DNA from 3 places in the Paenibacillus sp. 4624 genome. Region 1 is predicted to be linked to each of the others. Evidence: riboswitches for the same ligand, from Rfam matches in the RefSeq annotation. Region 1 holds a riboswitch; each other region holds the start of a gene.

Evidence for each region. Region 1 has a riboswitch for cyclic di-AMP ahead of ABIE27_RS28760 (3D domain-containing protein). Riboswitches for the same ligand answer to the same signal wherever they lie in the genome.
Region 2: another riboswitch for cyclic di-AMP. It lies ahead of ABIE27_RS09235 (3D domain-containing protein); the one in region 1 lies ahead of ABIE27_RS28760 (3D domain-containing protein).
Region 3: another riboswitch for cyclic di-AMP. It lies ahead of ABIE27_RS11925 (C40 family peptidase); the one in region 1 lies ahead of ABIE27_RS28760 (3D domain-containing protein).

The regions. Positions count from the first base shown of each region.
Region 1 covers NZ_JBNDJR010000020.1:13,357-15,624, forward strand. Annotated here, with positions in the region: gene ABIE27_RS28755 (TatD family hydrolase) at 1-390, shown strand, start outside; cyclic di-AMP (ydaO/yuaA leader) riboswitch at 633-886, shown strand; gene ABIE27_RS28760 (3D domain-containing protein) at 1,156-2,268, shown strand, end outside.
Region 2 covers NZ_JBNDJR010000003.1:351,895-354,162, reverse strand. Annotated here, with positions in the region: gene ABIE27_RS09240 (polysaccharide deacetylase family protein) at 1-503, shown strand, start outside; gene ABIE27_RS09235 (3D domain-containing protein) at 632-1,303, opposite strand; cyclic di-AMP (ydaO/yuaA leader) riboswitch at 1,306-1,502, opposite strand; gene ABIE27_RS09230 (amino acid ABC transporter ATP-binding protein) at 1,687-2,268, opposite strand, start outside.
Region 3 covers NZ_JBNDJR010000004.1:337,689-339,956, reverse strand. Annotated here, with positions in the region: gene ABIE27_RS11935 (hypothetical protein) at 1-99, shown strand, start outside; gene ABIE27_RS11930 (carboxymuconolactone decarboxylase family protein) at 287-616, shown strand; gene ABIE27_RS11925 (C40 family peptidase) at 719-1,183, opposite strand; cyclic di-AMP (ydaO/yuaA leader) riboswitch at 1,189-1,320, opposite strand; gene ABIE27_RS11920 (RNA polymerase sigma factor) at 1,620-2,268, shown strand, end outside.

The sequences.
Region 1 (2,268 bases):
ATCCATAATCGGGATGCTCATGAGGACATTGTACGTATTTTACGCGAGGAGAAGGCTGGAGAGGTTGGAGGTGTGATGCATTCATTCTCAGGAAGCTGGGAAACGGCGAAAATGTGTCTGGATTTGGGGTTCCATCTGTCCTTTGGAGGACCGGTCACGTTCAAAAATGCCAAGCAACCGAAAGAGGTGCTTGCGAAGGTACCGATGGATCGATTTTTCTTGGAAACGGACTCCCCGTATCTTACACCTCATCCTTATCGTGGAAAACGAAATGAGACAGCGCATGTACGTCTGGTTGCTGAAGCAGCTGCGGAAATTAAAGGCATTTCGGTAGAGGAAATTGCTGCAATTACCACCAAAAATGCCATGGAACGATTTGGGATTCGATAAGAAAACGAGTAAATCAGGTGAAAAAGGGAGATACAGAGAGTTAATTTGCTCTTTGTTTCGAATTATTGCAGAATATTACAATATTTTAACCAAATATTTAGAAAAACGTACTTGATCCGTGCTTTACAACATGCATCAAAACAGGATATCATCTTTTCAGTGAATTGTTGCGCGGAAAATTGGACAGATGTTCGGGGGATGAACAAAGGGACACTTTCCGATGAGACAACATTACTTTTCATGAATCAATCTCGCTGAGTCTCCGTTAACGGAGAGCGGGGGAACCAATAGGGCTTAAACATCGGTGATTCTAGCCGATGCGCATCGTTCGCTGACCCAAAAGCAGCGGAATGTTCTGCGAAGCCGTATTTGATTTCTTCTTTGGGTCTCGGGGTGAATTCAAGGGCGTCCGCCATGAGCGGATGACCTAAGATAGGGCGGCTCTCTTTCGCCCGAACCCGACAGCTAACCTCGCAAGCGGAAAAAGAGAGGCAACCTCGTGCATGAATTTCCGATATTCAAAATCATTCGGAAGCCACGAAAGGGTCTCTTACACTCTTTCTTTGGCTTTTTTTGTTTTGAATAAAAGAAATATTGTCATCATACGGTAGGTATTCAGGAGGATGACATCATGTTGCGAAGAGGGGTTCATGGTGCAGAACCGGTCATTATCTCTGATCTGTGTTCTGTAGAAAAATTGTTATAGTCGCGTCAAAGACATCATGCATTACTTTAGACGGCGAGGCTATGAAGGAGGACGGAGAAGTGGGCATATTCCAACCAGAAGAGACCCATGAGTCACGATCATCCAGTAAGTCTTTCGCGTTGCGGTGGAAGCATGAGAACTTGCGTCAAATGGCACTGATCGCGATATTCTCAATTGCGCTTGCAATCATGATCTTGTTAGTCGTTTACGGTCAGGCCGGAAAGCAGGTTTCACTGGTTATTGACGGCAAAGCTCAAGTGGTAGAGACTCGTACAGGAATGCTTCAGGAAATGCTGGAGGAGCAGTCAATCACAGTCAGCCCTCACGACAAGGTATCCATGCCCATGAATGGGGCGATCACCGACGGAGACCGAATCGTTATTGAGCGGGCCGTTCCAGTTAACATTACGGCAGACGGAGACACCAAGACTCTTTATACAACCGATTCATCGGTACAGGGTGTAATTCAGCAATCAGGTATTGAAGTTGCAAATCATGATAAAGTGTACCCAGCGCTCGGAACCGCAATTAAGGCGGATATGAAGATTCGTGTAGTGCGTGTAACAAAGCATACAGTGGATGTGAAACAACCGATTGCTTACAAGGTTGTGAAAACGGCAGACCCTAGTTTGTTCCAAGGGGATAACCGTGTTGTAGTGAAAGGCAAGGAAGGCACAGTTGTGCAACATATCGAAAAGGTATTTCAAGATGGAGAACTCGTCTCCAAAAAAGTGGTAGGTAAAACGGTCGCCACCAACCGTGTAGATAAAGTGATTGCGGTAGGTACGAAGGCTAAACCGGTTGTGAAGGAACCTGAGGTTCAATTGGTATCGGCCAAAACTTCAACTACCAAAAAAGCTGTAACAACGAACTCGAAGAAAACATCTGCCTCGGGCAGCAAGGTGATTACGGTCTCCGGGAACTCTTTTAAATACTCTAAAGTTTTGAAAAATGTATCGATGACAGCCTACTCTTCGGAAGAGCCGGGTATTGGTACAAAAACAGCTTCCGGTACACGTGTAACGGAGGGGCGCACCATTGCAGTTGATCCCAAGGTCATTCCAATCGGCTGGTGGGTATACATTGAGGGCCTCGGCTTCCGTCGTGCGGAAGATACAGGCGGCGCTATTAAAGGCAACAAAATTGATGTTTATTATGACAGTGTGAAGCAT
Region 2 (2,268 bases), on a different contig from region 1:
CCTTTTTTGTTGTCGGCAGTCGTGCAGAGAAACACCCGGACTTGGTGAAACGTATGGTGAAAGAAGGACATATCGTCGGTAATCACAGCTACAATCATCCTGAATTCAGCAAGTTATCGATGACTGCCTTTCGCAAACAAATAGTACATACCGGCGATATTATTCACCGCCTGACGGGATATACGCCCAAAATGATTCGTCCTCCATATGGGGACATTAACGAAGAACAGTTGCGATGGGCTGCAAAACAGCACTACAGCATCGTGAATTGGAATGTGGATTCTCTCGATTGGAAAGGACTAGACAAGGAAAAGGTAAAACATAATATTCTGACCGCGGTGAAACCTGGTTCCATCGTATTACAACATGCTGGTGGCGGTACAGGTTCGAACTTGAAAGGTACAGTAGAGGCTTTGCCCGAGGTTATTGAGGAATTGCGAAACCGTGGGTATGAATTAGTTACATTGGACGAGATGCTTAAACTTCCAAAAGAAAAACAATAAGTAATAAAACAGGGTGTCTCTCTACGTAATCATGAATCGTGCCTATCATGATTACGCAAGAACACCCTGTTTATGTTAATTCTCTATTCAACTCATCCCCCATATACAGACAGGGGAGGGTTTAAGCCTTATTTTAAAATGTACAACTCAATATCCTGAAAACCAAACGAACTAACAAACTGTTTGCTCCCAGGGATAAAGATGTCAATGCGATTTCCCTTTATTGCGCTACCTGCATCCAAAGCCGTTGCTACGAAAGCCTGTTTCGGCAATCCAGGGTGCGTATGACCTGTCACCAACACCTTGGTTCCAAAAGGAATAATCTTTGGATCCACTGCGATCGTGCCGAGTTCGAGCGGGTTGCCAAAATAATCAACGGGGCCCCATCCACCGTTCTCGGATGCATCCGCGGAATACGCTGTTGCTTTAACATTCAGCGTTTTGCTGTAGTCAAACGTTTTTCCCCAAGCCTGTACAACTTTATTATCTGTATTCACATCCAGGCTTGCAGCAGTAACCGTTTTTTCCTGCGACTTCGCTTGAACCGGTGCCGCTTCTACTTTGTTTTCGTTACCTGGGATTGTAATTTTCAAACCACCATAGATGTTATAAGGTGAGATGTCTTTATTCGTTTTAATCAATGTGTTCATGTCAACGCCGTATTGCTTAGATAAGGTGAAGAAGGTATCCCCTTCTTTGGCCACATGAACGGAATCCGCGTGAGCCGGGACGGCTTGAATGAATAGAATGGATGTCAGTAGTGCGATGGCAGTTTTGGCTAAACGTTTCTTGTTATACATGGTCTTCCTCCCTCATGATGCCTGCGAAGTTAGTTGTCGGATTCGGATGGAGGAGCCCACCCTATAGGCTGTACGTGACACGCTGAAGCATTATGTATTCCTAATTCACCCCAAGCAGCATATTTCTGATATGCCTTCATATGTCTGCATTGTTACATCCCCCGCACTTCCGCTTCGGAAGTTTCGGCAGTCTTGAATATATCACAATTTTGTAACCTAAAGATGTAGTAAATGTTTCCATTTGGCGTTTTAATTCAATATACAGGTAACAGAAAAGTTACTTTTTCGGCTCTACCTTTTCTGCAAACAACAAAAAAGCGTTACCGGATCTTTCAATCCGATAACGCTTTTATTCTTTGATTCTATATAAAGAATGGGATGAATTAAAGTACTTTTGCAAGAAAGTCTCGAGTACGCGGATGTTTTGGTGCTCCAAACACTTCATCCGGGGTACCTTCCTCAACGATGACACCGCCGTCCATAAATAGAATGCGGTCACCCACCTCACGCGCAAAACCCATCTCATGCGTTACAATGACCATCGTCATTCCGCCTTCAGCAAGACGTTTCATGACTTCCAATACCTCTCCAACCATCTCCGGATCAAGGGCCGATGTAGGCTCATCAAACAGCATCACATGCGGCTGCATCGCGAGCGCTCTTGCAATGGCAATCCGTTGCTTTTGTCCACCGGACAGCTGGTTCGGATATACATCTTTTTTGTCCGCCAAACCGACTGTCTTTAGTAGATCCTCGGCAATTTTGTTAGCCTCATCCGTGGATTGTTTTTTCACCTTGATCGGAGCAATCGTGATATTTTGCTGAACCGTTTTATGAGGGAACAGATTAAAGTGCTGGAACACCATGCCCATCTTCTCACGTGTAGCATTAATATTATGCTTGGGATCAGTAATCGATACACCTTCGAAATCAATCTGTCCCGATGATGGTTGCTCCAGCAGGTT
Region 3 (2,268 bases), on a different contig from region 1:
GTGCTAATTCGCAGACAGAATCGCCGTGTCGTGAAGCTGGACCGTCGGTACCGCTATCAGTTGTTCAGTGAGCCTCGTCAAAGTGATCTTAGCATTTAATGGTGGGGTACTTCGCATGACGGATCTGAATTTGATAAAAACAATAAAATCATGCAAAGAGAATTTTTCGATAACAAAATGTTTGGAATTACCATCAAGATCAGGCATATTTGCGACACACGCGAGAGAAGATAGGTACAGTGGAACAATTCGCTGTATTTACAGCCGAAAGGGTGTGCTGCAAGCCATGACATTAATGAATGATAAAGTTCATGCTTATAAGGATCAGATTGGCGCGTTAAGTGATGTTCTCCCGGAAGTGGTGAAATCGTACCATGAATTTACGGGCGAATGCTTCCAGCCGGGTGTGCTTGATGCCAAAACGAAGCAGTTAATTGCGCTAGGTATCGGTTTGTTCGCCAATAACGAAGTCTGCACGTTCTATCATGTAGAGGAAGCAAGGTCAAAGGGAGCGACCGATCAGGAGATCATGGAGACGGTAGCTGTCGCAGGAGCTGTAGGGGGCGGACATGCCTTGTCACAAGGGGCAATGCGTGTGCAAAAGGCGTTGCATTAGATTCTGATTTTAACATCAAAAAGGAGGTCTCGGGTTAAACCGGAACCTCCTTTTTATTGTTGCTGCTTATGTCGGTGTGAAATGGACTTGCTAGAAGTCTGCTTAGATTTTACCCAACATTTTATTATACATAAATTGGCCTGTCACCCGTCTTGCGGTTACATAACGATCACTGAAATACGGATTGGACAACTTGGTGACGCTGACACCTTTGCTGCTGGAAGCATGTGCGAATTGACCTCCGCCGATGTATACTCCTGTATGTGAGATGCCTCTACCTGTTGTGTTGAAAAATACCAAATCTCCTGTTCGAATATTTGCTTTGGAGACAGGTGTTCCGGCTTTGGCTTGTTGTTGCGATGTGCGTGGCAATTCAATGCTGTATTTGTTAAAAAGATATCTCATAAACCCGGAACAATCGAAGCCAGCCATGGTTGTGCCGCCCCATTTGTACGGGATACCTGTCATATTGTTAACCACCGTATTAATTGTGCTTGCCTCTGTGCTTGTTGCCCCGGATGTAAATAGTACAGCAGCTCCAAAAATAGAAATGATCAGTTTTTTCAAAATCAATGTTCTCCCTTCGATGCCTACGGAGTTAGCTAAGGGTTCGGTAGAAGGTTCCCTATATTTCCTATGTATAAGAATAATTCACCCAAAATGGTTCCCCCGTTTTCAATCCTGAAACTCGGCAAATGAATAATTAAGTTTTTGTAACTATTTGAAACTATATTGCATAAATGCGTAATTGTCAAACCCATTTAAAACACTTCATTTAGCCTCAATGTTAGCGGAATTCTCGATTTTATAGAGAAATAAGTCGACTTTAACGGGAATATTGTTTACAAAAAAGTAACTATTTTTTCGTCCTTTTTTTGAAAAGATCAGGAAATGGATTTTGGTCTGAATTTATATTGCAATATAAGTAATTTATTCTATTATTATGATTTTATTATAACTAGATTTGCAACAAATAAAAGTCAGATGAGAAGGAGGAATATCCATGTCTGCCTCGTTTGCAAATGCAAAACCTGAAATTGAAAGCGCTACTAATATTATTGAGAAATTGTATAGGGAAAACTATCTCAGTATGAAGCAAAAAGCATATTACATGACTCACGATGCATCTACTGCAGAGGACTTAGTTCAAGAATCTTTCGTCAGACTTTTCGATAAAAAGCAAACCTTGCTTATGCTTGCCGCGGATCAACAATATTGTTATATGGTGCGAACCGTCCACAATGTAACTCTCAATTATGTAGAAAAACAAAAAAAGAAAAGGCGATGGATACATATTTTTAACAACGAGAACGACATGGATAACATATTAGACGTATCACCAATTCCTGAACAATGCTATGAACGAAAAGAACAATCTAAATGGATGGAACAATTGCTGAAGTCATTACCCAGACGTGATCAACAACTTCTGCGTAACAAATATTTACTTGGTTTGGCTGATAAGGAAAGCGCACATCTTTTAGGCTTAGCCGAAGCTAACATATCAACTTCAGCTAACTACTCATTTACATCTGGTCCAATCGGGATCACAAATCCAATTGTTGAGAATCCGAATAATCCTAAAAATGTAACGATTAAATTATCTTATAAAGGCGCTGGGATAGGAGTAACGTTCCCGTTAGGTTCTAACA